2 regions of the Mesorhizobium sp. ORM8.1 genome follow, and region 2 is predicted to be linked to the other one. Evidence: riboswitches for the same ligand, from Rfam matches in the RefSeq annotation. Region 2 holds a riboswitch; the other holds the start of a gene.

Region 1 (15,676 bases), 1.6 Mb from region 2:
GCCCGACAGTTTCAGGCGATGGACCTTGCCGATGACGGCATTGCGGCTCACTCCGCCCAACTGCGCGGCAATCTGGCTGGCGCTCAGACCCTCCGACCACAATTTCCTGAGAAGTTCGACCCGCTCGTCAGTCCAGTTCATGAGACCGCGCTCCTGTGAGGCGTACGGCAGTCAGAATCCTTTCCCGCCCCGGCTCTCGCCGGGCAAACGACACCACATGTACCGGGTGATTAGGTCCGCCGCACGAAATCTAGTTATTTCTCGACTACAATTACCTTATGCGCTGACTCGGTGACAAGAGTCCCCAGGGCAACACGAATCGGTTTTTTCGGTTTTCCCCAACTTGCCGGCCGCTGATGAGCCGGCGTGCCGTCGGGGGGCCTTGCCGCGCGCTTCTGCGCGACGTTTTCGTTGACTTCATGGCCGAAAAACATCATAAGCCGCAAAGGCCGCCGCATTGGCGGCTTTTTTGATTTCCGGTTCCGGAGACGCATATAATGAGCGGTTCGGCGCTTTACGAGACCTTTGCTCGCGCACCCCTGGCTTTCGACCATGGGGAAGGGACTTGGCTGGTCACCGACAAGGGCGAGCGATATCTCGACTTTGCCGGCGGCATTGCCGTCAATTCGCTGGGCCATAGCCATCCGCATCTGGTCGCCGCATTGACCGAGCAGGCCGCCAAGCTCTGGCATGTCTCCAATCTTTATGAGATTCCTGAGCAGCGTCGTCTGGGCGAGCGGCTGGTCAATGCCACCTTCGCTGACAAGGTGTTCTTCACCAATTCCGGCGCCGAGGCGCTGGAATGCGCCATCAAAACGGCCAGGCGCTATCATTTCGTCAAGGGCCAGCCCGAGCGCTTCCGCATCATCACCTTCGAGGGCGCCTTCCACGGCCGCACGCTGGCGACGATCGCCGCCGGCGGTCAGTACAAATATCTCGAAGGCTTCGGCCCGAAGGTCGAGGGTTTCGACCAGGTGGGCTACGACGATATCGATGCCGCCGAGAAGGCGATCACGCCAGAGACCGCGGCGATCCTGATCGAGCCGGTGCAGGGTGAGGGCGGCATCCGTCCGGTGCCGACGCAGTCGTTGAAGCGGCTGCGCCAGCTCTGCGACCAGCACGGCCTGCTTTTGATCTTCGACGAGGTCCAGTGCGGCATCGGCCGTACCGGCAAGCTCTTCGCGCATGAATGGACCGGTGTGACGCCCGACATCATGGCGATCGCCAAGGGGATCGGCGGCGGCTTCCCGATGGGCGCCTGCCTTGCCACCGACGAGGCTGTGATCGGTATGACTTCGGGCGTGCACGGCACCACCTTCGGCGGCAACCCGCTGGCGATGGCGGTCGGCAACGCAGTGCTCGACGTGGTGCTGGCCGAAGGCTTCCTCGAGGACGTGCAGCGCAAGGCGCTGCTTTTGAAGCAGGGCCTGGCCGGGGTTGCCGACGAATTTCCCGATGTCATCGAGGACATAAGGGGGATTGGCCTGATGCTCGGCCTGAAATGCGCCATGCCCAACACCAAGGTGAACATGGCGCTGCGCGACCAGCACCTGCTCGCGGTGCCTGCCGGCGACAATGTCATCCGCCTGCTGCCGCCGCTCACCGTCACCGACGAAGAAATCGGCGAGGCGCTGAGGCGCATCCGAGGTGGCGCCAAGGGCCTGACCGACGCGATCGCGGCCGAAGCCGCCAAGTAATTTCTGGAAACCCCGCCGATGAGTGTTCGCCACTTCACCGATCTATCCGCCGTTTCCGCGGGCGACCTGCGCGTCATGCTCGACGACGCGGTGGCGCGAAAGACCAGGCTCAAGGCCGGCGAGCGTTCGAAACCGCTCGAAGGCAAGGTGCTGGCCATGATCTTCGACAAGCCGTCGACGCGCACGCGCGTGTCCTTCGATGTCGGCATGCGCCAGCTCGGCGGCGAGACGATCATGCTGACCGGCACCGAGATGCAGCTCGGCCGCTCCGAAACCATTGCCGACACCGCCAAGGTGCTGTCGCGCTATGTCGACGCCATCATGATCCGCACCACCTCGCATGAGCGGCTGCTGGAGCTGACCGAAAACGCCACCGTGCCGGTCATCAACGGGCTGACCGACGACACCCATCCGTGCCAGCTGATGGCCGACATCATGACCTACGAGGAGCATCGCGGTCCGGTGGCCGGCAAGACCTTCGCCTGGACCGGCGACGGCAACAACGTGCTGCATTCGCTGCTGGAGGCGTCGGCGCGTTTCCGTTTCGACGTTAATGTCGCGGTGCCGGAGGGCAGCGAGCCGTTCGAGAAATATGTCGACTGGTCGAAGGCCAATGGCGGCAAGGTCAGGTTCTCCCGCTCGGCCGAAGAAGCCGTCGACCAGGCGGATTGCGTCGTCACCGACAGCTGGGTGTCGATGGGCCAGGAGCATCGCGCCCGCGGTCATAACGTCTTCCTGCCCTATCAGGTCAATGCGGCACTCATGGCCAAGGCCAAGCCCGACGCTTTGTTCATGCACTGCCTGCCGGCGCATCGCGGCGAGGAGGTCACCGACGAGGTGATCGACGGGCCGCATTCGGTGGTCTTCGACGAGGCCGAGAACAGGCTCCACGCCCAGAAAGCGGTGCTCGCCTGGTGCCTGGGCGCTTGATCCAAGGCGATCGATACGGGGGATATCCCGACTTGATCCGGGGATATGTGATGCCTATTTGCGGGCCATCACGTAAATTGAACGCGCTTCGACGCATGCGGCCCGCTGGCCGGCATGGTTGCGCCCCGGAGTATTGTTATGTTGGAAACCCGTACCTTGGCTGAGCATCATCAACCCCAACTCGGTGAATTCGGCTTCGCCGGCGACGATCATGTCGTGCCTTACGAGGTCGCGCCGCTCGACGTGCGCGGTCGCACCGTGCAGCTCGGGCCGATGCTCGACGCTATTTTGAGCCGCCACGATTACCCCGAACCGGTTGCCCGGCTTCTGGCCGAGGCCTGTGTGCTGACGGTCCTGCTTGGCACCTCGCTGAAGTTCGAGGGCAAGTTCATCCTGCAGACCCGCACCGATGGGCCGGTCGACATGCTGGTGGCGGATTTCTCCACCCCGCATGCGTTGCGCGCTTATGCGCGCTTCGACGCCGACAGGCTGCAGGCGCTGATTGCCGCGGGCGAGACCTCGCAGCAGACATTGCTCGGCAACGGCGTGCTGGCGCTGACCATCGATCAGGGCGAACACACGCAGCGTTATCAGGGCATCGTCCAGCTCGACGGCGAGACGCTGGAAGACGCGGCGCGCACCTATTTCCGCCAGTCGGAGCAGATTCCGACCGAGCTCAGGATGTCGGTCGCCAAGCTGGTGACGCCTGGCCCTGGCGGCGCTCGCGAACAGTGGCGTGCCGGCGGCATCCTGGCGCAGTTCCTGCCACAGGCGCCGGAGCGTATGCGGGTGCCGGATATTTCGGGCGGCGATGGCGATCCGCGCGACGTTACCGATCAACCGGCCGACAATTCCTGGCAGGAATTGCTGGCGCTGCTCGGTACCATCGAGCCGACCGAACTGATCGACCCGACAGTGGGCGCCGAACGGCTGCTCTATCGGCTGTTCCATGAACATGGCGTGCGCGTCTTCCGTAGCGTGCCGGTCGCCGACCAGTGCTCCTGCTCGCGCGAGAAGATCGTCGGCATCCTCGCAGGATTTTCGGCTGAGGAGATCAAGGACTCGACCGAGGATGGCGGCATCCACGTCGCCTGCGAGTTCTGCTCGACGCAGTACGACTTCGATCCGGCGGAGTTCGCCAAGTAACGACTTCTCCTTCTCCCCGTTCACGGGGAGAAGGTGTCACGAAGTGACGGATGAGGGGCAGCGCTGACCTTGAAGAAGACTGCTCCGACACCTCAACGCTGTCGCCGACTTTGAACATAATCTCGAAAACTCAGCGCTGCCCCTCATTGTCCTGCCGGACATGTCTCCCCGTAAACGGCGAGAAAGAGGCTAATTCACCGTCCGCCTCGTCCCGGGCAGGTCGAGCGAGAAGGCCGGAATGGCGATGTCGAACACCTCGCCGCGGCCGTTGCGCATCGTGTAGTGGCCGACCATGATGCCGGACGGCGTCGGGAGCGGGCAGCCTGAGGTGTATTGATAGCTGTCGCCGGGATTGAGCTCCGGCTGGTCGCCGACGACGCCGGCGCCGCGCACTTCCTCGACGCGGCCCTGGCCGTCGGTGATGTGCCAGTAGCGCGACAGAAGCTGCACGAAATCGTCGGAGCGGTTGTCGATCGTCACCTGATAGCCCCAGACATAGCGGTTCTCGGAGGGATCGGAACGATCCTCCAGGTAGAACGGCCTGACCAGCACTTCGATGTTGCGCGTCACGGCGCGATACATGGGCTACTCCGTTGGCGCCGCAGGGGAACATTTACTGCACTTCGCGGTTCTCACGCGAGATACCGGCCGTCCTGCCACGCTTCAAGCGCAGGTGCCGAAAAACAATGTCATTTAAGTGACACATGACAATGTTGGTGTGCACAAACTTTGCCGGGCGACTCGGGCGCTCTGTCGACTGATGAAACGGCCTCGCGGGGCCTTTCGGGAGTGACCAGATCTCGATGGAACTCACTATCGCAGCCGCCCTAGCTTCGTCAGCCCTTCTTCTATCCAATCTCGCCAGCATCGTGCTTGCGTCGTCGCGGCTGAAACCGCGACGTGTCATTCCACCGCCGGCCGGCGCGCGTCCGCCTGTGTCGATCGTCGTGCCGTCGCGCGGCGTCGAACCGTTCACCGAGGAAACCTTGCAGCGGTCCTTCTCGCTCGACTGGCCACGCTATGAGCTGATCTTCTGTGTCGCCCATGCCGAAGACCCGGTGGTCAAGCTCATCGACGCAGCGATCGCGCGCTACTCGCAAGTTCCGGCGCGGCTGTTGATCGGCGACGACAGGATCAGCGCCAATCCCAAGCTCAACAATTGCGTCAAGGGTTGGCAGGCGGCGCGGCACAATTGGGTCATTCTCGCCGATTCCAACGTGCTGATGCCGAAGGACTATGTTCAGCATTTGATGGCGGCATGGCGCCCGGACACTGGTCTTGTCTGCTCGACGCCGGTCGGTTCGCGGCCGGGCGGCTTCTGGGCCGAAGTCGAATGCGCTTTCCTCAACACGCTGCAGGCGCGCTGGCAATATGCCGGCGAGGCGCTTGGTCTCGGCTTCGCCCAGGGCAAGAGCATGCTGTGGAACAAGCCGATGCTCGACGCCAGCGGCGGCATCCAGTCTTTGGCCGCCGAGATCGCCGAGGACGCTGCGGCCACCAAGCTGGTCAACGGGCTTGGCCTCAATGTTAACCTTGTCGCTTCGCCTTTCGAGCAGCCCCTCGGCCAGCGCACGCTTGCCGAAATCTGGTCGCGCCAGACGCGCTGGGCGCGGCTGCGCCGGGTCACCTTTCCGTTGTTCTTCGCGCCCGAGATATTCACCGGCGCCGCGATACCGTTGCTTTTTGCGCTGATCGCGGCTGCAAGCGCCGGCGTCAGCCTGCCGACCACCGCGCTTTGCGTCCTCGTCATCGCCTATCTGCCGGAGTGTCTGCTGGCCTGGTCGAAGGACTGGTATCTGTCGCGGCGCAGCGTCACCGCGATGATCGTACGCGACGCAATGCTCCCGGCGATCTGGGCGCGCGGCTGGCTGGGGGCGCCGTCGAATGGCGCGGCAACGCCATGACCATCCGTACCCGGGAAATGACGGAGCTTGACGAGATCGCCTGAGCCAACCCAGGCAATCTCCAGCGGTCGTTGCGAAGTTTACTTTGCCGCCTTCAGCGCCTGCTCGACGTCTTCGAGCAGATCGTCCGTATCCTCCAGGCCAACCGAAAGCCTGAGCGTGCCCGGCCCGATGCCGAGCTCGGCACGCGCCTCGTCGCTGAGGTTCTTGTGCGTCGTCGTTGCCGGATGGGTGATCAGGCTCTTGGCGTCGCCGAGGTTGTTGGAGATCAGGACGATGTCGAGCGCGTTCTGGAAGGCAAAGGCGGCCTGCTTGCCGCCCTTGACATCAAGGCAGATCAGCGTCGAGCCGCCCGCCATCTGCTTCCTGACGATATCGGCCTGCGGGTGGTCGGCGCGGCCTGGATAGATGACGCGGGCGATCTGCGACTGCCCGGCCAGGAAATCCGCGATCTTACCGGCGCTTTCCGTCTGCTGGCGCACGCGCACCGGCAGCGTCTCCAGGCCTTTTAGCAGCGTCCAGGCGTTGAAGGGCGACAGGCTCGGGCCGGTGTGGCGGAAATAGTCGTGCAAATTCTCGTCGATCCACTTCTTGTCCGACAGGATGATGCCGCCGAGACAGCGCCCCTGGCCGTCGATGTGCTTGGTCGCCGAATAGACGACGATATGCGCGCCAAGCTGCAACGGCTTCTGCTGCAGAGGCGTGGCGAAGACATTGTCGACGACAAGCCGCGCGCCGATCGAGTTGGCAAGCGAAGCGACAGCGGCGATGTCGACCACTTCCAGTGTCGGATTGGTCGGGCTTTCCAGGAAGAACAGCTTGGTGTTCGGCCTCACCGCCTTTTCCCAATTGGCGGTATCGGTGCCGTCGACCAGCGTCGCCTCGATGCCGTAGCGAGGCGCCAGCGTCTCGACCACCCAGCGGCATGAGCCGAACAGCGCGCGCGCCGCCACGATATGGTCGCCGGCCTTGGCGCTGCACAGAAGTGCCGCCGTCACCGCTGCCATGCCGGAAGCGGTGGCGCGGGCATCCTCCGCACCCTCTAGCGCGCACATGCGCTTTTCGAACATGTCGACCGTCGGGTTGGCGTAGCGCGAATAGATGAAGCCGGGCTCCTCGCCCTTGAAACGGGCTTCGGCGGCTTGCGCCGTCTCATAGACATAGCCTTGGGTGAGATACATCGCCTCGGACGTCTCGCCGAATTGGGAACGAAGGGTTCCGCCATGCACGAGTGCCGTCTGAGGCTTCCAGTTACGCTTCTTGGTGCTCATAGCCCTGCTTCCAGACACAAAAAAACCGGCCGCGAAAGTCGCAACCGGTCCATACGGCCTTGCGGCCAACGGTCCTTTAGCGACTTGTTTAACGTGGCTGCAAGCCGACCGGCCAAATCACCACGGGATAACGACCCTTTAGACCCGCGCCGCGCTTGCGTCAATTGCCGGCTTCATTAAGAGGTTTGTACCAGGCAGGTTCCGCAAAAGCGTCCAGTGGTTTTGCGGCAAGAACCTGCCCCAAAGAGATCCGCCTTAACGGAGCCCGCCTTTGCGGCAGACAGGCATTCTTCCCGATCAGGATATCGCGGCGCTGTTTGAGGCAGGCACGCTGAAGTCGCCTCGCGCGCTCGACGCCGACCAGGTCCAGCCGGCCAGCCTCGATCTGCGGCTCGGCGAAAAAGCCTTTCGCGTGCGCGCCTCCTTCCTGCCAGGCCCCGATCATCTTGTGGTCGACAAGCTCGACCGGCTGAAGCTGCACGAGATCGACCTTGCCGAGGGCGCGGTGCTGGAAACGGGCTGCGTCTACATCGTGCCGCTGCTTGAAAGCCTGGCCTTGCCGGCGCATGTGTCGGCTTCGGCCAATCCGAAGAGCTCGACCGGACGGCTCGACATCTTCACCCGCGTCATGACCGACCGTGGCCACGAGTTCGACAAGATCGCGGCCGGCTACCACGGTCCGCTCTATCTCGAAGTCAGCCCGCGCACCTTTCCGATCATCGCGCGCGCCGGCTCGCGCCTGTCGCAGATACGCTTCCGCACCGGACATGCGGTGCTGACGGAAAATGAGCTGCGCGATCTCCACCGGGCCGAGATGCTGGTCGCCACCGAGCCGCCCAATATCTCCGGCGGCGGTATCGCGCTGTCGATCGATCTCGACGGCGACAAGGACGGTCTTGTCGGTTATCGCGGCAAGCATCACACCGGTCTCGTCGATGTCGACAAGCGCGCCGCCCAGGATGTCGTCGATTTTTGGGAGCCGATCTACAAGAGCGGCGCCGGCGAGCTGGTGCTGGATCCGGACGAATTCTACATCCTGGTCAGCCGCGAGGCGGTGCATGTGCCGCCGCTCTACGCCGCCGAGATGACGCCCTTCGATCCGCTGGTCGGCGAGTTCCGCGTCCACTATGCCGGCTTCTTCGACCCGGGTTTCGGCCACTCGGCCTCCGGCGGAACCGGCAGTCGGGCGGTGCTCGAAGTGCGCAGCCACGAGGTGCCCTTCATCCTCGACCACGGCCAGATCGTCGGCCGCCTGGTCTACGAGCACATGCTGAAGCGCCCGCAAGCGCTCTACGGCAGCGATCTCGGCTCCAACTACCAGGCGCAGGGCCTGAAGCTCTCCAAGCATTTCCGCGCCGCACGTTGAGGCTGAGGTGGCACCTCTTACCTTCTCCCACAGGGGGAGAAGGGGAAGCCGGCGCTACAACGCCTTCACCGCCACCTTTGCCGGTTTTTCGATCTCGAGCGGGTTGCGCAGCGGCAGGCCGAAATCCTGCGCTTCGATCTCGAATGTATCGCCAGCCTCGGTCCGGACGCCATCGGCGAAGGACAGCGTCGCGGTGCCGAACATGTGCACATGCACGTCGCCCGGCTGGCGGAAGGCCGAATATTTGAAGTGATGATGCTCGAGATTGGCGATGGTGTGCGACATGTTCGCTTCGCCCGACAGGAAGGGCTTTTCCCAAAGCAGATTGCCGTCGCGCCAGATGCGCGATGCGCCGCGGATGTCGGCCGGCAGGTCGCCGATCAGGATTTCCGGGCCGAACGAGGCGTTGCGCAGCTTGGAATGGGCAAGGAACAGATAGTTCACCCGCTCCGTCACGTGGTCGGAAAATTCGTTCGACAGCGTGAAGCCGACGCGGAACGGCGCGCCGTCATCGCCGATGACGTAGATGCCGGCGATCTCCGGTTCCTCGCCGCCATCCTGCGCGAAAGCCGGCGACATCAAGGGTGCGCCGGGCGCCACGGCCATCGTGCCGTTGCCTTTGTAGAACCATTCCGGCTGCACGCCGACCTGTCCCTTGGCCGGCTTGCCGCCTTCGAGCCCCATGCGGAACATCTTCATGGAATCGGTGAGTTGTTCCTCGCCGTCGTTGAGCTTCTTGTGCATGGAATCGCGCGTGGCGGCGGATCCCAGATGCGTGAGGCCGGTGCCGGTGAGATGCAGGTGCGCGGGATCCGGGTGGTTGATCGGCGACACCAGCCGGCCCTTCTTGTAGGTGGCGTCGAGATCGACCGCCTCGCCATAGCCTTTGCGCTCGATCAACGCCTCAAGGCCGACACCGGTGCGCGCGGCCTCCATCGCCAGCGAATAGACGCTGCGCGCGCCGTTGATGATCCTGGTCTTGCCGCCGCCATTGCGGGCAACGACGCGGATCGTCTCGGCGTCGTCGAGGATCTGGGAGATCAGCATGTTTGCAATCCTCTCTCATCTTGCGTGTGGCCGGCTGCCTTGCGGGCAAACCCTGACCGGCGCGGCATGGAGAAACCCACGCCACGGTTGAAATTCGTCGTCCGGATTGCGCTCGCGAACCTGTTCCTCTCGGGACTTATTGGCGCCGCCTGGCAGCTTCGCGATCTGGAACCCGTATGCCTCCTTAAATCCGCATCAGGCGTTTTGGATGGAGCATGATCTTTTCCGAAAACCGGCATCCACTTTTCGGGATCATGCTCTAGGCCTTGTTCTTGTTGTAGACGTCGAAGATGACGGCGCCGAGCAGCACCAGGCCTTTCACCACCTGCTGCCAGTCGACATTGACGCCCATGATCGACATGCCGTTGTTCATTACGCCCATGATGAAGCCGCCGACCACCGCGCCAATGACCTGGCCGACACCGCCCATGGCCGAGGCGCCGCCGATGAAGACGGCCGCGATCACGTCGAGCTCCGAGCCCAGACCCGCCGCAGGCACGGCCTGACCGAGGCGCGCCGCGATGATCAGGCCGCCAAGCGCCGACAGCACGCCCATGTTGATGAAGACGAACAGCGTCAGCCGTTCGGTGTTGATGCCCGAAAGCTGCGCCGCCTTGGGGTTGCCGCCCATGGCGTAGATGCGCCGGCCGATGGTCATGCGCTTGGTGACGAAGACGAACAGCGAGATCAGCACGCCCATGACGAGCAGCACCACCGGCAGGCCCCGGTAGCTGGCAAACTCATAAACCAGGAACAGCGCCAGCGCGCTGGCGACCAAGGTCTTGATGACGAACAGCGGGAAGGGTTCGGCCTCATAGCCATGGCGCTCGCGCTTGCGCCGGGTGCGGACCCCGAAATAGGCATAGGCCAGCACCGCGATCAGGCCGAGCACGATCGTCGTCATGTGCAGCGTCAGGCCGCTGCCCAGGATGGTCTTGCCGGCGGCGTTGACCGTCGGCGGGATCAGCGTCAGCGGACCGATCACGTCAGGAATGAAGCCGGAACTCAGCGCCTTGAAGTCATCCGGAAGTGGCCCCACCGAGGATCCGCCGCCGAGCAGCGCCTGGCAGATGCCGCGGAAGATCAGCATTCCGGCCAGCGTCACGATGAAGCTTGGTATCCGGTGGTAGGCGATCCAGTAGCCTTGCGCCGCGCCGATCAGGCCGCCGACGATCAGGCAGACGATCGAAACCACCAGCGGATTGCTGAGCGGTCCGAGCTGCCAGATGACCATCATGTTTGCCGCCAGCGCGCCGATGAAACCGGCGACCGATCCGACGCTGAGGTCGATATAGCCGGAGACGATGACCAAGAGCATGCCGAGCGCCATCACGATGATGAAGGAGTTCTGCTGCACCAGATTGCTGAGGTTGACCGGCTTGAACAGCGTTCCCGACGTGGTGAACTGGAAGAACAGCATGATGACGATCAGCGCGATGATCAGGCCGTATTCACGCAAATTCGTCGCCAGCGCCGAGACGGCGATGCGAGGGCGCTGTTCTAATGCGGCGTCGCCCTGCGGGACGGGGGCGCTTTCGGTGCTCATGCTGCTTTTCCTTCTCCCCGAACGATGGCGCGCATTATTTTTTCCTGGCTTGCGTCCGCCGCCGGCATTTCGCCGACGATGCGCCCTTCGTTCATGACGTAGATGCGGTCGGTGATGCCGAGCAATTCCGGCATTTCCGACGAGATGACCACGATCGCCTTACCTTCCGAGGCAAGACGCGCGATGATCGTGTAGATTTCATATTTGGCGCCGACATCGATGCCGCGTGTCGGCTCGTCGAGGATAAGCACGTCCGGGTCGGCGAACAGCCATTTCGACAGCACCACCTTTTGCTGGTTGCCGCCCGAAAGATTGCCGGTCAGCTGATAGACGCTGGACGCTCGGATATTGGTCTTCTTGCGATAGTCGTTGGCAACCGCGAGCTCGCGCAAATCGTCGATCACGCTGTGGCGCGACACGCCGCCTAGGTTGGCCAGCGTGATGTTGTGCTTGATGTGGTCGATGAGATTGAGACCGTAGGTTTTGCGGTCCTCGGTCACGTAGGCGATGCCTTGCTGGACCGCCTTGCTCACGGATGAGACATCGACCGGCTTGCCCTTGAGCAGCACTTCGCCGGTGATGCGGCGACCATAGGTGCGGCCGAACAGGCTCATGGCGAATTCGGTGCGGCCGGCGCCCATCAGCCCGGCAATGCCGACCACTTCGCCCTTGCGCACGTTGATATCGATGCCCTTGATCACCTGCCGGTCGGCATGGAGCGGGTGATAGACCGACCAGTTCTTCACCTCGAACACGACTTCACCGATCTTCGGCTCGCGCGGCGGATAACGGTCGTCGAGCGAGCGGCCGACCATCGAGGTGATGATGCGGTCTTCCGAAATGTCCTTTTTTGCCAGCGTCTCGATGGTGCGCCCGTCACGGATGACCGTCACCTTGTCGGCGACCCGGTTGATCTCGTTCAGCTTGTGCGAGATCAGGATCGAGGTCATCCCCTGCCGCTTGAATTCGAGCAAAAGGTCGAGCAGCGCCTGGCTGTCCTTTTCGCTGAGCGACGCCGTCGGCTCGTCGAGGATCAAAAGCTTGACGTCCTTGCTCAGCGCCTTGGCGATCTCGACCAGCTGCTGCTTGCCGACGCCGATGTTGGTGATCAGCGTCTTCGGATCCTCCTTGAGGCCCACTTTCTTCAACAGGGCGCTGGTGCGCGCCTCGTTGGCGTTCCAGTCGATGACGCCGTATCGGGCGTGCTCGTTGCCGAGGAAAATGTTTTCAGCGATCGACAGCATCGGCACCAGCGCAAGCTCCTGGTGGATGATGACGATGCCCTTGTGTTCGCTGTCCTGGATGCCCTTGAACTGGCATTCCTGGCCTTGAAAGATGATCTGGCCGTCATAAGTGCCGACGGGATAGACGCCGGACAGCACCTTCATCAGCGTCGATTTGCCGGCGCCATTCTCACCGACCACGGCGTGGATCTCGCCCTCCTCGACGCTGAGGTTGACGTTCGACAGCGCCTTCACGCCGGGAAACGTCTTGGTGATGTCACGCATCTCCAAAATCGTCGTCATCAGGGCAAGCTCCTCCTAGAGTTTCTTGTTTTATGCAATTCCGGACGGAAAACCGCTACGCACTTTTCCGGAATTGCTCTAGGCCGGCAAAAACATACCGGGGTCGCTTGTGAACGGAAAGGGGTCCTGCGTTGCGCAGGACCCCTGGCTTTATGACCGGGATTACTTCAGGTCATCGGCCTTGATGTAGCCGGAGTCGACAACCAGCTTCTGGTAGTTCGACTTGTCGACCTCATGCGGCGTCAGCAGGATCGAGGGAACGACCTTGACGTCGTTGTTGTAGGTCTTGGTGTCGAGGCCGTCCGGCTTGCCGCCCGACAGCACCTTGTCGACCAGACCGACAGTGGCCTTGGCCAGGTCGCGGGTGTCCTTGAACACGGTCGAGTACTGTTCGCCGCTGATGATCAGCTTGACCGAAGCGGTCTCGGCGTCCTGGCCGGTCACGATCGGCCAGGGCTGAGCGGCGGTGCCGTAGCCAACAGCGCGCAGCGAGGCGGTAATGCCGCGCGACAGGCCGTCATAGGGCGACAGAACGCCATCGACGCGGCTGCCGTCCGAGTAGTTGGCCGACAGGAGGTTGTCCATGCGCGCCTGGGCGGTAGCTGCCAGCCAGCGTAGCGTGCCGACCTTGTCCATGCCGGTCTGGCCGGACTTGATCTTGATCGAGCCGTCGTCGATCAGCGGCTGCAGGACGGAGATGGCGCCATTGTAGAAGAAGAAGGCGTTGTTGTCGTCGGGCGAACCGCCGAACAGCTCGACGTTCCACGGCTTGGTGTTCGGGAAACGCTCCTTGAGCCCCTTGACCAGCGAATTGGCCTGGATCACGCCGACGCCGAAATTGTCGAAGGTGGTGTAGTAGTCGACATTGGCGGTCTTCTTGATCAGGCGGTCATAGGCGACGACGACGACGCCGGCGTCGGCGGCCTTCTGCAGCGCATCCGACAAAGTGGTGCCGTCGATCGAGGCGATGATCAGCGCCTTCGGGCCCTTGGTGATTTCGTTTTCCAGCTGGCTGAGCTGGTTCGGGATGTCGTCCTGCGCATATTGCAGGTCGACCGTGTAGCCGAGCGCTTCGAGCTGGGACTTGACGGCGTCGCCGTCATTGATCCAGCGCTGCGAGGTCTTGGTCGGCATCAGCACGCCGACAAGGCCCTTGTCGGCGGCATGCGCCGAGTAAGTCATGGCGGCGACGCCAAGGGCCGCTACGGCGGCCAGTGTCTTGATAATTTTCACGTAACTCTCCCTGGTTGATGGACGCGACACCTCGGGGCTTCGCGGGCCGCGCAGTCGAACAGGAGCGCAGGCGCGCCACTGTCAGCCTATCGATCTCCGGTATCCTCCCAATCGGCCCTGAACCGATGATTTCAATCGATACGATTTTCCTCGTCGTCGACTGACACGGCTCAGGACAGGCGGAGGTTGTGTCCCTTTGACATAACTGTCAAATGCGATCTTTGCTGGTTGCTATACCGGAACTGTTATAGCTTATGGCGAAGTGACAATCTGGCGGAGCAGGCTCGAAATCATGGCGGCATTGCGCGATCCTGAAGGGATTTCAGGCAGTTACGAGAAACTGCCGGGGAACAGCGAAACGCTTCTGCGCAGCGGCTTGAGCCTTCGCCACATGCGCATGATCGCAGCACTTGACGATCACGGGCGGGTGAGTGCCGCCGCGCAGGTCATGAACATCTCGCAGCCGGCCGCCTCGCGCATGATCGGCGAGATGGAAGCGGTGCTCGACGTGAAGCTGTGCGAGCGGCTGCCGCGCGGCGTCACATTGACCCCTTACGGCCAGGCGCTCGCCAGGCGCGCTCGCTCCATTCTGCTTGAGATGCGCGAGGCCGATCGCGAGATTTCCGAGCTCAAGTCCGGCAAGGGCGGCTCGGTATTCCTCGGCGCGGTGACGGCGCCGGCGATCGAGCTGGCGGTGCCGGCGATCCGCGAGATCCGCCGCATCTATCCGCGCATCGAGATCACCATGCAGGTCGAGACCTCGAATGTGCTGGCCCGCGAACTGATCGCGTCGCGGCACGATTTCATCATCGCCCGCATCCCGGACGATCTCAATCCGCGTTTGTTCGAATCGCGCGTCATCGGCGTCGAAAAGGCCTGCCTCATCGTGCGCCGCGGCCATCCACTGACAAGGGGCAATGGGGTGCGGCTGGAAGATACCGCGGCCTATGACTGGGTCTTCCAGTCCGGCGGCTCGCCGCTGCGCCAGGCGATGGAAAGCAACTTCTTGAACCGCAACATCCCACTGCCGGACCGTATCCTCAACACCTCTTCGCTGCTCTTGACCCTGGTGATGGTGGCGCAGTCGGACGCCATCGCGCCGGTATCGATCCAGGTGGCGAAGTTCATCCAGGGTCCCGACGGGCTGGCCGGCGCCATCGATGTGGTGCAAACCGAGTTCGACATCGAGGTCCGGCCCTACAGCTTGATAACGATCAAGAATCGCGTGCTCTCGCCCGCCGCCAAGATGCTGCACGATTTCATCTTGCGCGAAGTGGGTTAGTGGAACGACAATGACTCTCGTACGTTCAAACCGATCGGCAGCTCGCTGGAGCCTGTTGCGGGCGAGGGAAGATCTGCCGATGCTCAACAGCTCGGAGGTTTTGATGGAACGTCGGTTATTTCTGACTGGAATGCTGGGCGTTGCGGGGGCAGCCGCACTTGCAAGCTTGGCCGGACCTAGCAAGGCCATTGCCGGAATTCCCGCCGGCAATGGAATTCTCGACGAACTCGACAAGCCGGATAACGCGGTTTTCGACGGCGAAGATCCGGCCGAAGTCGAGCTGGTCTCGCACCATCGCCATTATCACGGAGGCAGACATTGGCGCTGGCGCCGCCGCCGTCGTCATGGCTGGCGCAGGGTCTGTCGTCGCTTTTGGCGTCATGGTCGCTGGCACCGCCGCTGCTGGCGGGACCGCTTCTGGCTCTAGTCTAAGCGCGAGTTAAAGATTGAGAATTGAGCCGTGCATGATCATGCACGGCTCAATTCGTTATAGACAATCTGCCGGATCGCCATGTGGATCGGTGGAAGCCATGCGGCTCATGCAGCAAGCCGCTGCGTTTTTCGGAAGCTGGTCGAGGGGAGCCTGGAGCGGGTAGCGGGAATCGAACCCGCGCGTTCAGCTTGGGAAGCTGACAGGCTACCATTACATCATACCCGCGCGAGCCCTCGTTACCATGACGGCGCCGGCTCAAGCAATCGCCAAAGCAGGCCCTTTATCACTGCGCAAC
Region 2 (15,676 bases):
AGCTGATGGCGCGCCGTATCGGCGACACCGAATCATCGACCGTGATGGCCTTCTACCAGAACGGCGCCTATCTCAGCGGCGCCGTGGCCGTCGCCATCGTCTTTCACCTGGCCGGCATCACCCACGCGGCGCATCCGAGCGTCGAATTCCTGGTGCGGCCATGGGTCTGGCCGACGCTGCCGGACTTCCTCAAAATGGCCGCCTGCGGCTTCGTCGCCTCCGCCGGCATGATCCTGTTGTCGCAGGGCTACCGGCTGGCGCCGGCCAACCGGGTCGCCACTTTCGAATACACCGGCATCCTCTGGTCGCCGCTATGGGGCTTCCTGTTCTTCGCCGAGGTGCCGCGTGAAACGACGGTGCTGGGCGCCGCGCTGATCATCGGCGCCGGCCTGCTGGCGCTGAACAACGAGCGCAGGCGCGGCGCTGTATCGGCAGTCGCCGCGACTGGCGAGGCTCAGGCTTAGTTCAGCACGCGGCCGACGCGGGCGCGAATCTCGGCAAGCGTGAACGGTTTCTGCACGACATCCAAGATGATGCCGTTCAGTTCCTCGGCCCGTTCGCGCTGGTCGGCATAGCCGGTCATCAGCATGATCTTCATCGCCGGGAACTGCCTTGCCGCGGCGGTCGCCATCTCGATGCCGTCCATCTCCGGCATGCGGATATCGGACACCACCAGATCGTAACCGCCTGCCGCGCGTTGGATCAGTTCCAACCCTTGCGCGCCGTCGGCGGCGATCGTGACCATATGGCCATCGCGTTCGAGCGCGCGGGCGGCGAGGGTGCGGACGGACTCATCGTCCTCGACAATCAGGAGCTTTGCCATGGCGAGAATACATGGCTGGGAAACGTTGATGTTTTCTGAAAATTTTATGCTTTCAGCGAGGTCCAAAGCCTTTGTTTCGATGCATGTCGTTGTCCCAGAACCGCCGCACACTTCTGGGCGACATGCATCAGGCGTCCCCCTTCACGACACCGACAAACGGCAACTCGCGAAACGCATGGGCGACGTCCATGCCGTAGCCGACGACGAAATAATCCGGACAGTCGAAGCCGACATAGTCGGCGTGGAGTTCGGTCTGGCGGCGCATGCGCTTGTCGAGCAGCACGGCGATGGCGCAGCTCTTGGCGCCGCGCGACAGCATCAACTCGCGCGTGTAGGAAAGCGTCTTGCCGGATTCCAGAATATCGTCGATCAGCAGCACGTCGCGACCGGCGACCTCATTGTCGATGTCGCGCAGCACCCTGACCTCGCCGCTTGTCGTGCCGGCGCCATAGCTCGATATGAAGATGAACTCGACCTCCGGCGACAGGCCGACATCGTGCATGGCGCGGATGAGATCGGCGGCAAAGACGAACGAGCCTTTCAGGATCGAGATCACCAGAAGGTCGTGATAGTCGCGCCCGGCAATTTCCTTGGCGAGCTCGAGATTGCGGCGCGCGATCGCCGACGCCGAAAACAGGACCTCGATGTCCTTACCGCGCACAACTGGCATAGTTTTATTCCCCTCGATCGCCTGCAACGCTGACAGGTCAGGTGGGTTGAGATTCAGGTCAGGCCGAGCCGAAAATGGCGGCTTCCGAGAACCGGAGCGGAGCGTACATTTCAGTACGTGAGCACCGGAAGCGCAGGAAGCCGCTATTTGCAGGCCGGCCTCACCTGAATATCGACGCACCTAGCCGGCGAAGATGACCGCAACGGTTCTGACGCCGTCTTTAGGCACATCGAGGCGGCTGGAAAAGCCAAATCTTTCGCCTGGCGCCAGGGAGCGGTTGGATGTCCCCAGCCTGTAGCGGATGATATTGCTGTTGTTGTCGGTGACGCGGATTTCGAGCGGCGGCAGCGTCTCTGGCCCCACTCCGTCGTTCGCCGCTTCTCCGTCGACGAACAGCAACGGCTTCAATCCCGACGCATCGATGCGCGATGTCACGCCGGAAATGGTGAGCGCGCTGGTCGGCCCGGCATTCGCCAGGAACGGACCCTGCCGCAACAGGGCATGGCCGCCCGACACCCAGAACGACACCAGCGCTATGGCGACCCCGGCGATCCAGAACATCGGGCCGCCGCGTGAGGAGCGCGATGGCGCGGCCTCCGGCCTGCGCAGCATGCCCATGCCTTCGATCGGCGGCGTCGAGGGCGGTGGCGGCGAGATCGTCGACACTGGTCCGGGACGCGCGTCAAAACGCGGCAGCACGACATAGTCGGCGTCGACGACATCGGCCAAGGCATCGAGCACGACGCGCCCGGGCGTGGCCTTCGCTGCCGCGCCGGTCATGATTTCGCCGGAAACGAGGCGCGCGGTTCTGTCATCAGCCATTAACGGCACCAGTTCAGTCTTCGTTTCTTTTGCGTAAACGCAAATGGTTAACGCTTCCCCACCGTAACGGTTGTAAGGAGGCGTCAGTGCCTGGAAATTAACCGCCGGTTAACCATGCCGGCCGATGGTCTGTTAAAGTAGATTGTGGCGCGTCGCCGCCGAGAGTTTCAGGTCGCCGAACGTGATCCGCTTCGAAAATGTCGGCCTCCGCTATGGCATGGGTCCGGAAATCCTCCGCGACATCTCCTTGCACATTCCGGAGCGCTCCTTCCAGTTCCTGAGCGGCCCCTCCGGCGCCGGCAAGACGACATTGCTGCGCCTGCTCTTCATGTCGCTGAAACCGACGCGCGGCCTGATCACCATTTTCGGCAAGGACCGCTCGCGGATCTCGCGCAGCGAACTGCCGCATCTCAGGCGCCGCATCGGCGTGGTGTTCCAGGATTTCCGCCTGCTCGACCACATGACGACCTACGAGAATGTCGCGCTGCCCTTGCGCGTGCGCGGGCGCGAGGAGGCGAGCTACCGCACCGACGTCACCGAGCTTCTGAAATGGGTCGGCCTCGGCGACCGCATGCATGTGCTGCCGCCGGTGCTGTCCGGCGGCGAGAAACAGCGCGCCGCGATCGCGCGCGCGCTGATCGAACAGCCGGAGATCCTGCTGGCCGACGAGCCGACCGGCAATGTCGACCCGCCGCTGGCGCGCCGGCTGCTCAGGCTCTTCATCGAGCTCAACCGTCTCGGCACCGCGGTGGTGATCGCCACGCACGACCTCGGCCTCATGGAGCAGGTCGATGCGCGGCGCATGATTCTCGCCGGTGGAAGGCTGGATGTCTATGACTGACCTTCCGGCCGATCACCTGCATGAACAGGACGACGTCGAAACCACGACCACCGTCCGCCGCGTCCAGCGCAAGATGGCGCCGATCGTGCCGGCGCAGAACATTGCCGGTCGCGCGCTTGTCCTGGTCATTGCCATCATGACCTTCCTGTCCTGCCTGACCTTCGGCGCCGTGACGCTGGTGCGCGACACCGCATCGGTCTGGGAAAACCAGATCTCCCGCGAGGCGACCATCCAGATCAAGCCGGCCGACGGCCTCGACATGGAGGCCGCCCTTGCCCAGGCCTCGCAGATCGCCGGTGAATTCCCCGGCGTGAAGGGCACCAAGATCATCGATCGCGACGCAACCGCGCGGCTTCTGGAACCCTGGCTGGGCAGCGGTCTCAACATCGACGAACTGCCGGTGCCGCGCCTGATCATCGTCACCATCGACGAGGCCAGCCCACCGGATTTTGCCGCGATCCGTGCCGCGATCACGCCGAAAATCCCAAGTGCCGCGCTCGACGATCACCGCACCTGGGTCGACCGGCTGGTCGCCATGGCGCATACGACGGTGACGATCGGCGTCGCCGTGCTGGCTTTGATGCTGTCGGCGACCGTCCTGACGGTGGTGTTCGCCACGCGCGGCGCCATGGCCGGCAACGGCCATATCATCGAGGTGCTGCATTTCGTCGGCGCCGAGGCCCGCTTCATCGCGCGCGAATTCCGCTGGCATTTCCTGGTCACCGGCATGAAGGGCGCCGCCGCCGGCGGGGCGCTCGCGATCGCCGTCTTCATCGTCTTTTCCTGGTGGTCGTCGCGCAACATGGCAACGCCAGAGGCCGACCAGGCGACCGCGCTGTTCGGCAATTTCGCCATCGGCTCCGCCGGCTATCTCGGCGTCGGTCTGATGGTGGTGGTGATCGGTGTGCTGACGGCGGCAACCTCGCATGTGACCGTGGTCGCCTATCTCAGCGACATCGACGTTCGCCAGCCGGATGGGGGCTGACCCATGAACTCCAACCGCAAGTCAGCGCAAGGCGTTATATACCAATCAGACAACGATCACGGCTTGGGCAAATGCCGTAACGCAAAGTGCGCCGTCTCATCTATCAACGGCCGCATTTCAGGATTAACCATAGGATGATGGACGCGCGGGACTCGACCGGGACAGCTGGACGGATGCCGGCGGTGCTTGCGCGCGCCGCCACTCCGGCCAAGCCCGGCCGTTTGAGGCTTGCGCTGCGTTTCTGCGGATTTGTCGTCCTCGTCATACTGGTGCTGTTTGCCGGTGGCTTCGGATGGTTTGCCGACAAGGTGAGCCACATGGCGACCCCGGTCGATCCGGCCAAGGCCGATGCCATCATCGTGCTGACCGGCGGCCAGTCGCGGCTGGACGCGGCGATGGACCTTTTGGCATCCGGCAAGGGCAAGCGGCTGCTGATCAGCGGCGTTCACCCTCTGCCAGCCGCCACCAACTGCAGGTGGCGATGGGTGGCGACAAGCAGCTGTTCTCGTGCTGCGTCGACATCGATCGCGCCGCGCTCGACACCATCGGCAATGCCGAGGAGAGCGCCAAATGGGTCGAAAGCCACTCCTATGGCAGCATCATCATCGTCACCAACAATTACCACATGCCGCGCAGCCTGCTCGAGATGAGCCGGCTGCTGCATGGCGCGCGGATCGAGCCCTACCCGGTGGTCAACACCAATCTCGGCAATGGCGGCTGGCTGACCAAGCCGGAAGCGTTGCGCGTGCTGCTTACCGAGTATAGCAAATATGTGCTGTCGTTAGCGCGCGGCTTCCTGCCGCTGCATCCGACGCCCGATGGCCTGACACTGGCGGAAGCCTCCTCGGTCAACAGCGGGAAGCCCGGCCAAATCACCCCATAGGCTTGCTGTCACGCAGGCGAGCGACCTCCTGCTCGAGGCTTGCAATGCGCCGATCGCGTTCGGCAAGCGCCGCCGCGACATCGGCCGCCTCGAAGCGCTGCGGGATATGCTGCGGACAATTGGCGTCCCAGGCCGAGACGGTGAACAGGATCGTCTGCTCCGGCCGCGCCTTGTAATTCTCGGGCATCAGTCTAGCCGTCTGCTCCGGATCGTTGTCGACGACACGCGCCTTGCCCCAGATCTTGATGCGCTGCCGCATCATGTAGTCGATCAGGAACAGGAAGGCCTGGTCGTTATCTTCCAGATTGCCCTGGGTGATGAACTGCCGGTTGCCGGAGAAATCGGCAAAGCCGATCGTGTGCTCGTCCAGAACCTTGAGGAACCCGGCCGGGCCACCCCTATGCTGGATGTAAGGTTGTCCGTCGGCATTGGCCGTCGCCAGGAAAACGCTGGTCTGCGCCTCGATGAAGGCGGCGAGATCCGGCGTGATCGTCGCGCGCCAGCCGCCACGCTGCTCGACGCGGGCATAGGAGTCGCGCGATCCCTTGCGCGCCTGGATCGCCTTGATGGTCGGCGTGAAGGCGACATCGCTGGTGAAGCCATTCATGGCGGCGTTCCTCTTGCAGGCTCGCACATCAGATAGCCTCTTCCGGAAAACGGATGTAGAGAGCATATTTGCAATTCATCCTTCCAGATTTCGGAAGAATAATGGATCGCCTTGATGCCATGTCCCTGTTCGTCGCCACGGTGGAGGCCGGCAGCCTTTCGGCCGCGGCGCGACGCGCCGGCATGCCGCTGGCAACCGTCAGCCGCAGGCTCTCCGAGCTGGAAAAGCATCTGAAGACGCGCCTGCTCAACCGTTCGACGCGACGCCTGAGCCTGACCGACGCCGGCCAGTCCTATCTCGCCGCCTGCCGCCGTATCCTTGAAGATGTCGGCGAGGCCGAGCGCGCCGCTGCCGGCGAGTATCTGAACCCCACCGGCGAACTGGTCGTCACCGCGCCGGTCGTCTTCGGCCGCCTGCATGTTCTGCCTGTCGTCACCGACTTCCTTGCCGCCTATCCCGAGGTGGATATCCGCCTGACCTTGTCCGACCGGCTCACCCAGCTGGTCGAGGAGCATATCGATCTCGCGGTGCGCATCGGCGAATTGCCGGACTCGGCGATGGTCGCGATGCGCGTCGGTTCGATCCGCCGCATCATTTGCGCGAACCCGACCTATCTTGCCGGACGCGGAGTGCCGACAAGGCCGCAGGACCTTGCCGGCCACGACTGCGTCACGTTCGAAGGGCTTGCGTCTCCGGCCACCTGGACCTTCGGCGCGGGCAAGTCGGAAATTGTGGTGCCTGTCCGCTCGCGGCTGCAGGTCAACACGGCCGAAGCGGCGATCGACGCCGCGATTGCCGGCCTGGGCCTGACCAGGGTGTTGTCTTACCAGGCCGATGCCTCCGTGCGCGCCGGAGCGCTGCAAGTGGTGCTCGAGCCGTTCGAGCCGCCGCCCTGGCCGGTCAGCCTGGTGCATGCCGGCCAGGGCCGGCTGCCGGTGAAGCTGCGCGCCTTCCTCGACTTCGCCGCGCCGCGCCTGAAGCAGCGGTTGGCGCGATCGCTTTGACGGCGTGTTGCGACTGCCCGCCGTTTCCTTTTGCTGCTGCTTGGTGTAACCAACGCACACCTCATCACCGGGCCTTTCCCGTATGCTCATTATCCGCTCGCTGGCGTTCAACTTCGTCTTCTATCTCAACCTGATCGTCCAGATGATCGTCTGGACGCCCTACTATTTCCTGTCGCCGCGCCACCGCGCCTGGTTCGTGCCGAAATTCTGGTCGCGCACCTCGATGTGGCTCTACGACAAGATGGCGTTCACCAAGAACGACATCACCGGGGTCGAGAATCTGCCCGAAGGCTCCTTCATCCTGGCGCCGAAGCACCAGTCCTTCTGGGATGCGATCGCCTTCTATCCCTATCTCGAGGATCCGCTCTACATCCTCAAGCGCGAGCTGACCTGGATCCCGTTCTTCGGCTGGTACATCTTGAAGATGCGCATGATCCCGGTCGATCGCGGCAGCCGCTCGAAAGCACTGAAAGCCGTCGTCAATGCCACCAAGGAGGAGATGGCGCGCAATCCGCGCCAGCTCATCATCTATCCGGAGGGTACCCGCCGCCCGCCAGGCGCGGAGCCATCTTACAAATACGGCATCGTCGAGATTTATGCGCAATTGGGCGTACCCGTGGTCCCGGTTGCCCATGTCGCCGGCCTCTACTGGCCGCGCCGCAAGTTCTTGCGCTACCCCGGCACCATCAAGGCCCGCTTCCTGCCGCCGATCCCCCCAGGCCTTGACAAGGAAGAATTCATGCGGCGGCTGGTCGGCGAGACGGAGGCCGCCTGCGATCAGATGCTCGTCGAGGCAGCGCAGGCGCCGAACCCACCGCCGATGCCGCCGACGGCGGCGAAGCGGCTGGCGGAGCTTGGCGTAGCAGCTGTGGAAGCCTGATCTTTCTTACGGCAGCGCAGCCCAGGCGGTCGTCAGCACCAGTGTCGCGGCGAAGATCAGATTGATGATCCGCGACGCCACGGGATGGCGCAGAAACCGCGCAAAACCCGTTCCGGCGAGCAGCCATGCCGCATGGATGACAACGATCATCGCTGCAAGTACCAGCAGCTTGGCGGAACCAGCCAGCGCGCCCGCTCGCGACGAGGCGCCGGCAAAGACAGCGGCAATCGCCACATAGGCCTTCGGATTGGCGACGGCGAGCATGAAGCCGCCGGCAAAGGTCGGGTGTGCTGCTTGCCCTCCGCTTTCGGCCAGCGGCGGCGCAGTCGCTATTCTGAAAGCGAGATAAAGGATGTAGCCCGCCGAGAGGATCGCCAGCACCGTGGCAATCCCAGGCATCGAGGCAAGCATACCGACAATGCCGGCAGCCACCACCAGCAGCACGGCGATCGTTCCAAGCACCAGCCCCGACGCGTAACCCAGCGAGGAACGCAGGCCGAATGCCGCTCCGACGGCGGTGACACTGATGGTCGATGGCCCCGGACTGCCCATGACGACAGTCGCCGCCACGATGAGCGCCAACAATTGCTGCCAGGCCTCGGACCATACCCCTGCCGCCATGTCGCACTCCGTCCCCCGCTATATGGCAGGAATTACGGGCAATCATCACGGCAGTCTTGGACAATTGTGCGCGCACCTACCGCGCAAGGCGTGTTGAGATTCGGGTCAGGCCGGTCTCACCCGAAGATCGACACGCCTTAGGCGCTGGCCCGGTCGAGCGCCCCGATATCGTCTGACGAAAGCTTGAGCGACGCGGCACGGATCAAGCTGTCCATCTGCTCTGGTGTCGTCGCGCTGGCGATCGGCGCTGTCACGCCCGGTCGGGCGATGATCCAGGCCAACGCCACTTCCGCCTGCTTGGCCGAATGACGCTCGGCGACGGCATCGAGCGCCGACAGGATGCGCATACCGCGCTCGTTGAGATAGCCGGCTACGTCCGAACCGCGCGCGCTCTGGCCAAGATCGGCCTTGCTGCGGTACTTGCCGCTCAGAAAACCCTTGGCCAGGCTGAAATAGGTGATGACGCCGATATCCTCCGCCTTGCACAGATCGAGCAGCGGGCCATCGAGCGACGCGCGGTCGTACAAATTGTATTCGGGCTGCAGCACTTCGTAGCGCGGCAGGCTGCGCAGGCTGCCGACATCGAGCGCGGCGCGCAATTGGCCGGCATCGAGATTGGAGCAGCCGGAGTAGCGTATCTTGCCCTTTTCGAGCAGGCGCTGATAGGCGCCGAGCGTTTCCTCGTAAGGCGTGGCCGGATCCGGCCAATGCGACAGATAGAGGTCGATGACATCGACCTGCAGCCGCTTCAGCGATTGCTCGACCGCCTTTTCGATATAGGCCGCGGAGAGGTCCTTCTTGCCCTGCCCCATATCGGAGCCGACTTTCGTAATGACCACGATTTGATCGCGGTTGCCGCGGCTTTTCATCCAGTTACCGATGATGGTTTCCGATTCGCCGCCCTTGTTGCCGGGAACCCAGCGCGAATAAGCGTCGGCCGTGTCGACCGCGTTGAAACCGGCTCCGGCAAAGCGGTCGAGCAGGTCGAAGGAGGTTTTCTCGTCGGCGGTCCAGCCGAAGACATTGCCGCCCAGGACCAGCGGCGCGATGGAAAGGTCGGTGCGACCGAGGCGGCGTTTTTGCAAGACTGATCTCCGTTGAGCTCGGGGCGTTGAGTTGCCGCTAAGCTAGGTCCCGGCCAGCCAAGGTCAAAGGCATGGTTTTGCTTTTTGATCGGGCCAGAGCAATTCCAGCAAAAGTGCGCAGGGGTTAGGTTCGGCGGCTTCGCCGTAGCCTTGCGCCCGGAGTTGCGTGAAAACAAAGAGATAGAGCATTGGAGGCGAAATCCTTTTCGCTGGAAATGCGCCTCACGAAGGCGCGACCTGTCGGCCGACCTCCTCCAGCCAATGGTCGCGGATGCCGAGCGCCTCCAAATGATCGAGCGTGCTCAAGACATAGTCCTCATTGTTGCCGGACTGGCCGACGGCGCCGCGAACGACTTTTGCCGCCTCGTCGGGATCGAGCGCGCCGGCATATTGCTCGTGCTGGCGGTCGACGATGTAGGCGACCGCCTCGACCTTACCGCCTTCTCCCGATGCGCCGCCATCCAGCCGGACATCGAGCATGCGTTCGAGATAGACGCTGGTCACCAGTTCGCGGTCGCGCAGGTAGGAGAGCACCTCGTCGCGCAAATTGCCGGGCACGCGATACGCAAGCCCGATGCAGGAGCCGCCGCGGTCGAGGCCGAGCACCAGTCCCGGCCGCTCACGCGTGCCGCGATGCACGAAGGAATAGACGCAAAGCGAACGGCGATAGCCGTAGAGCCGGGCGCGCCGCGTCTCGATATGTGCGAAACCCGGCCGCCAGATCAGCGACCCATAGCCAAAAACCCAAAAATCGCCCATATCGCCAAGCCTGATTGCATTTCGAGTGACGACAGCGCCGGTAAGGTGCTTCTTCAGTTCCCGCTTGTTGTGCGTGAGAATGAAGTCGCCACATGAGGGGTTAACGAGAGCCGCAGCATGACGTCAAGGGACGAGCGACCATCCAAACGCCGCCGCCGGCTGCTCTGGCTTGCCGCATTTATCATCGTGCTCTTCGCCATCTATAGCGGCGGCTGGTTCTACCTGGCCGACCGGCTCAAGACCGAGGCCGACCAGGCTTCAGCAAGACTGAAGACGCAAGGCATTGTCGCCGGTTGCGCCAGTCTTACCGTCAGCGGCTATCCGACGAGCTTTACCGTCTCATGCGACAACATCGCCTATGAGGATGACGGCAGGAAAGTCGCCGCTTCCACCGGCCGCTTCAACGCCGTTGCCGATGTCACCTCGCCCTTGTCGCCCGTCGCCGACCTGCGCGGCCCGCTGCGGACGATGGCGCCCGGCACGCCGCCGCTTTTCATCGACTGGGACCAATTACAGGCAAACGTCAAAGTGTGGTGGCCGCTGCCGAGCAGCGTCTCGCTTCAGGCTGACGGCCTTTCCGGTCAAACCGATCCGCAAGACGAAACCGACCCTGTGCAATTGTTCAGCGCTGGCAAGGCCGCCGGCCAGCTGCAGCCGATAGGCCAGGACATCAAGTATGTCGGCAGCTTCGGCGATCTGGAGATCAATGCGGATGCCATTGGCGGACGTGTGCTGCCGGCGCTCGATGGCAGCGGCGAGGCAACGCTGAAGAACGGCGTAGAATTGATAGCCGCCGCGCCGAAAAGTCTGCGCGGTCAGACCGTCGACATCGCCAAGCTGGACCTGTCGTCCGGGACGGCGCGTATCACCGTGTCGGGACCGATCTCCGTCGATGCCGAAGGCCTCGTCGATGCAAATCTAACGATCAAGCTCAAGGACCCAAAGGCGGTGGCGGCCATCCTTGGCGGCGCCATGCCGGAGCACAAGAGCGAAATCGAGCAAGGATTTGCGGCCATTGCCATGCTTGGCAAGGAGCCGTCTTTGCCGCTGAAAATAACCAAGGGCAAGGCTTCGCTGGGCTTCATCCCGCTGGGCAAAATCAAGCCGGTCGACTAGGCATGGTCCCGAAAAGTGGGAACCGGTTTTCGGGCAAGACCATGCCGACTAAGAACAGTAACGCAATGATGCGCGCGCCGGTCAGACTGCTCAGCGTCGGTGCCTTCACCCTCGACACGATCCTGCGCGTCGACACGCTTCCCGCGCATCAGGGCAAGTTCATCGCCAGCGACGGTGTCCAGATCGCTTCCGGCATGGCGACGAGCGCCGCCTGCGCCGCGCATCGTCTCGGCGCCGACGTCTCGCTCTGGGCAAGCGCCGGCGACGATCTGATCGGCGACCAGCTGATCGCCGACATTCAGGCCGAAGGCATCGACTGCAGCCTCATCCGCCGCATCGCCGGCGCGCGCTCGGCGCTGGCCGCGATCCTGGTCGATGCGCATGGCGAGCGCATCATCGTTCCATTCTATGACAGCAAAGCGCAAGCCGACCCCGAAACGCTGCCGCTTGCCGACCTGTCCGGCTTCGACGCCGTGCTGGTCGACGTCCGCTGGCCGGGCGCCGCGGCGCTTGCCTTGACCGCAGCGCGAAACGCCGGCCGCCCAGCAATCCTCGACGCCGATACCGCGCCGGTCGAGGTGCTGGAGCGGCTTTTGCCCTTGGCCTCGCACATCGTTGCTTCCGAGCCCGCCGCCCGCATCGTCTGCGGCAATGCGCTCGATCCGCAAAGCGCTTGTGCCGATCTCGCATCGCGCACCGACGCCTTCGTGGCGGTGACCGGTGGCGCCGCCGGGACCTGGTGGCATGACCGGGAAAGTGGCGGCGTGGGCCATGTCGAGGCGCCGAAAGTCAAGGCGGTGGACACGCTCGCGGCCGGTGACGTCTTCCACGGCGCCTTCGCCGTCGGCCTTGCCGAAGCCATGCCTATGGAGGAAGCGCTGCGTTTCGCCAGCGCCGCCGCAGCGCTCAAATGTCTGCGCTTCGGCGGCCGTCTCGGCGCACCGGATCGGGCCGAGACGCTGGCGATGATGGCCGCGCACTGGCCGCCGTCGGAAGCGACGAGAGAAAAGCTTAGCTTTTGAACCGGGGTGTTCGACCGCCTGACGGCCGAAATCCGGCACGTCGATGTCCTGGCCGGCCTCGATGATCGAGCGGCGGACGGCGCGGGTGCGGGTGAACAGGTCGAACAGTTTTTCGCCATCGCCCCAGCGGATTGCCCGCTGCAGCGAGGCAAGGTCTTCCGAAAAGCGCGCCAGCATCTCCAGGATCGCATCCTTGTTGTGCAGGCACACGTCGCGCCACATGGTCGGATCGGAGGCCGCCAGTCGGGTGAAATCGCGAAAACCGGAGGCGGAGTATTTGATGACTTCGCTCTTGGTCACCGCCTCCAGGTCGTCCGCCGTGCCGACGATGTTGTAGGCGATGATATGCGGCAGGTGCGAGACGATGGCCAAGGTCATGTCGTGATGCTGCGGGTCCATCGTGTCGATGTTGGAGCCGCAGCGCCGCCAGAATTCCGACAGCTTCTCGAGCGCGGCGGGGTCGGTGCCCGGCACCGGCGTGAAGATGCACCAGCGGTTGTCGAAGAGATCGGCAAAGCCGGCGTCCGGTCCGGATTTTTCCGTGCCGGCCAGCGGATGTCCGGGGATGAAATGCACGCCATCGGGCACATGCGGCTGCATCTGCGCGATCACGGAGGCCTTGGTCGAGCCGACATCGGTGAGGATGGCGCCCTGCTTCAGCACTGGAGCGATCTCCGCGGCGACCTCGCCGGATGACCCGACCGGAACCGAGACGATGATGAGATCCGCGTCGCCCACCGCTTCCTTGGCATCGGTGCTGTAGGAATCGCCAAGGCCAAGCTCCTCGGCGCGCTTGAGCGTCGATGCGCTGCGCGTCGCGATGGCGATGTGGTTGGCGAGCCCCTCGCGGCGGATGACGCGTGCGAGCGACGAGCCGATCAGGCCGATGCCGACCAGCGCTATTTTCTCGAACATCGGTGATGCCATTGTGTTTTTAGCTTTTCAGGAAAATCGCCAGCGCGTCGACGACGCCGCGATTGGCCTCTTCGGTGCCGACGCTCATGCGCAGCGCGTTGGGAAAGCCGTAGCCGGTGACGCGGCGCAGGATATAGCCACGCTGGCTGAGATAGTCGTCGGCGGCCGCGGCGGAATGCTTCTTGTCGTCGGGGAAGTGGATCAGCAGGAAATTGCCGACGCTGGGCGTCACCCTGAGGCCGAGAGCGGTGAGCGCTTCGCTGAGCCAGGCCAGCCATTTCTCGTTGTGCAGCACGCTGCGCTCGACATGGGCGCGATCACGGATCGACGCGATGCCGGCCTCGATGGCCGTCGCGTTGACATTGAACGGGCCGCGCACCCGGTTGATCGCATCGACGATATGCGCCGGACCGTACATCCAGCCGACCCGGGCGCCGCCGAGGCCGAGTTTGGAGAAGGTGCGCGTCATCACCACGTTCTCGGCGCTTCCGGCGAGCTCGATGCCGGCTTCGTAGTCGTTGCGGCGCACATATTCGGCGTAAGCCGCATCGAGCACCAGAAGCACGTTCTTCGGCAGGCCGGCATGCAGGCGGCGCACCTCGCTGAACGGCAAATACGTGCCGGTCGGATTGTTGGGATTGGCGAGGAACACGATCCGCGTCGCCGGCGTCACGGCCGCCAGGATCGCGTCGACATCGGCGCGCTCCTCGGTTTCCTTGACCGCCACCGGCCTGGCGCCCGCCGTCTGGATATAGATCTTGTAGACCCCGAAGGCGTGTTCGGTGAACACTGCCTCGTCTCCGGGCGCGAGATAGATCTGCGCCAAAAGCCCCAGGATCTCGTCGGAGCCGTTGGAGCAGATGATGTTTGCCGGGTTGAGGCCATGCACCTCGCCGATCGCTTCGCGCAGCCGGCGGGCCGAGCCGTCAGGATAGACGTCGAGCTTGGCAGCCACTTGCCGCGCAGCCTCGATCGCCTTCGGCGAGGGCCCGAGCGGGTTCTCGTTCGACGACAGTTTATAGACTTTCGTCACCCCGGCCGGGGCCGTGCTCTTGCCGGGCACGTAGGCCTCGATGTCCATGATGCCCGCGCGGGGCGTCGGACGTGGCTGATCCTGCTTCATGTCACAAATCCGTCGAGAAGGTCTTGAGGCCGCAGCGGAAATACAGGCCATGGCCCGGAATGTCGAGTGCCGGCGCTTAGGCCGCCGCTCCTTGCCGTTGACGAAGCGCGGCGCTGGTTCTAGAAGAGCAGCAACACTTCCGTGGTGATTTGGCCGGTCGGCTTGCAGCCACGTTAAACAATTCGCTAAAGGGCCGTTTGCAACCTGTAAACCGGCTTCGCGAAGGCAGGCCGGTTTTTTGTTGTCCGCCGGCCCGGACACCGCATCAGTAAAGATCGATGCGGCTTGGATCGAGGACTGCGATGGCCGCTCAGCGCGCTGCACGAACCAATGACGAGGCCGACCATCCGTCGAGCCCGCTACTGCAGTTCGGCCCCGACAGGCCGCTGCAGCTCGACGCCGGCACGCTGCTGTCGCCCTTCCAGATCGCCTATCAGACCTATGGCACGCTCAACGACGCCCGCTCCAACGCCATCCTCGTCTGCCATGCGCTGACCGGCGACCAGCATGTCGCCAGCACCAATCCGGTGACCGGCAAGCCGGGCTGGTGGGCAGTGCTGATCGGCCCCGGCAAGATCATCGACACCAACCGCTTCTTCGTCATCTGCTCCAACGTTATCGGCGGCTGTCTCGGGTCGACCGGTCCTGCGTCGACCAACCCGACGACCGGCAAGCCTTACGGGCTGGAGCTGCCGATCATCACCATCCGCGACATGGTGCGTGCGCAGGCGATGCTGGTCGACCATTTCGGCATCGAAAAGCTGTTTTGCGTGCTCGGCGGCTCCATGGGCGGCATGCAGGTGCTGGAATGGGCCGCCAGTCATTCCGAACGCGTCTTCTGCGCGCTGCCGATCGCCACCGGTGCGCGCCATTCCTCGCAAAACATCGCCTTCCATGAAGTCGGCCGACAGGCCGTGATGGCGGATCCGGACTGGCACGGCGGCAAATATCTCGATTTCGGCAAGCGCCCGGAAAAGGGGCTCGCCGTCGCCCGCATGGCCGCCCACATCACTTACCTTTCGGAGGCGGCCTTGCACCGCAAGTTCGGCCGCAACCTGCAGGACCGCGAGGCGCTGACCTTCGGCTTCGACGCCGATTTCCAGATCGAAAGCTATCTGCGCCACCAGGGCATGACCTTCGTCGACCGTTTCGACGCCAATTCCTATCTCTATTTGACCCGGGCGATGGACTATTTCGATCTCGCCGCCGACCATGGTGGCCGCCTGGCCGACGCCTTCGCCGGCACCAGGACACGCTTCTGCCTGGTCTCCTTCACCAGCGACTGGCTGTTCCCGACCGAGGAAAGCCGCTCGGTCGTGCATGCGCTCAACGCCGCCGGCGCCTCGGTGTCCTTCGTCGAGATCGAGACCGATCGCGGCCACGACGCATTCCTGCTCGACGAGCCGGAGCTGTTCGCGGCGATCAACGGTTTTATCGGCTCGGCCGCGCGGGCGAGAGGGCTCCGCGCATGACCCCGAAAAATTGCAGACTTTTCGGACCGGGATCATGCGCCAGGCAGG

Evidence for each region. A riboswitch is a leader RNA that binds a small molecule or an ion and turns the genes downstream of it on or off. The one in region 2 is predicted to bind S-adenosylmethionine.
Region 1: linked by a shared signal. The riboswitch ahead of ACVDG8_RS15260 (O-succinylhomoserine sulfhydrylase) and the one ahead of metX (homoserine O-acetyltransferase MetX) in region 2 are both predicted to bind S-adenosylmethionine.

The regions. Positions count from the first base shown of each region.
Region 1 is NZ_CM132600.1:2,997,295-3,012,970, reverse strand. It holds gene ACVDG8_RS15290 (GcrA family cell cycle regulator) at 1-141, opposite strand, end outside; gene ACVDG8_RS15285 (acetylornithine transaminase) at 498-1,697, shown strand; gene argF (ornithine carbamoyltransferase) at 1,716-2,627, shown strand; gene ACVDG8_RS15275 (Hsp33 family molecular chaperone) at 2,766-3,773, shown strand; gene apaG (Co2+/Mg2+ efflux protein ApaG) at 3,963-4,355, opposite strand; partial or broken gene ACVDG8_RS15265 (ceramide glucosyltransferase) at 4,577-5,721, shown strand; gene ACVDG8_RS15260 (O-succinylhomoserine sulfhydrylase) at 5,758-6,948, opposite strand; SAM riboswitch at 7,005-7,082, opposite strand; gene ACVDG8_RS15255 (2'-deoxycytidine 5'-triphosphate deaminase) at 7,220-8,314, shown strand; gene araD1 (AraD1 family protein) at 8,369-9,361, opposite strand; gene mmsB (multiple monosaccharide ABC transporter permease) at 9,621-10,907, opposite strand; gene mmsA (multiple monosaccharide ABC transporter ATP-binding protein) at 10,904-12,436, opposite strand; gene chvE (multiple monosaccharide ABC transporter substrate-binding protein) at 12,596-13,666, opposite strand; gene ACVDG8_RS15230 (LysR family transcriptional regulator) at 13,959-14,948, shown strand; gene ACVDG8_RS15225 (protamine-2 (modular protein)) at 15,028-15,375, shown strand; tRNA gene ACVDG8_RS15220 (tRNA-Gly) at 15,533-15,606, opposite strand; gene ACVDG8_RS15215 (hypothetical protein) at 15,618-15,676, opposite strand, start outside.
Region 2 is NZ_CM132600.1:4,646,186-4,661,861, reverse strand. It holds gene ACVDG8_RS23485 (DMT family transporter) at 1-464, shown strand, start outside; gene ACVDG8_RS23480 (response regulator) at 461-823, opposite strand; gene hpt (hypoxanthine phosphoribosyltransferase) at 951-1,493, opposite strand; gene ACVDG8_RS23470 (hypothetical protein) at 1,674-2,315, opposite strand; gene ftsE (cell division ATP-binding protein FtsE) at 2,497-3,156, shown strand; gene ACVDG8_RS23460 (cell division protein FtsX) at 3,149-4,141, shown strand; partial or broken gene ACVDG8_RS23455 (YdcF family protein) at 4,276-5,024, shown strand; gene ACVDG8_RS23450 (pyridoxamine 5'-phosphate oxidase family protein) at 5,014-5,631, opposite strand; gene ACVDG8_RS23445 (LysR family transcriptional regulator) at 5,733-6,635, shown strand; gene ACVDG8_RS23440 (lysophospholipid acyltransferase family protein) at 6,718-7,515, shown strand; gene ACVDG8_RS23435 (LysE family translocator) at 7,522-8,136, opposite strand; gene ACVDG8_RS23430 (aldo/keto reductase) at 8,274-9,221, opposite strand; gene ACVDG8_RS23425 (hypothetical protein) at 9,285-9,410, opposite strand; gene ACVDG8_RS23420 (gamma-glutamylcyclotransferase) at 9,444-9,980, opposite strand; gene ACVDG8_RS23415 (DUF2125 domain-containing protein) at 10,098-11,096, shown strand; gene ACVDG8_RS23410 (sugar kinase) at 11,165-12,118, shown strand; partial or broken gene ACVDG8_RS23405 (prephenate/arogenate dehydrogenase family protein) at 12,122-13,045, opposite strand; gene hisC (histidinol-phosphate transaminase) at 13,053-14,156, opposite strand; SAM riboswitch at 14,288-14,365, shown strand; gene metX (homoserine O-acetyltransferase MetX) at 14,459-15,628, shown strand.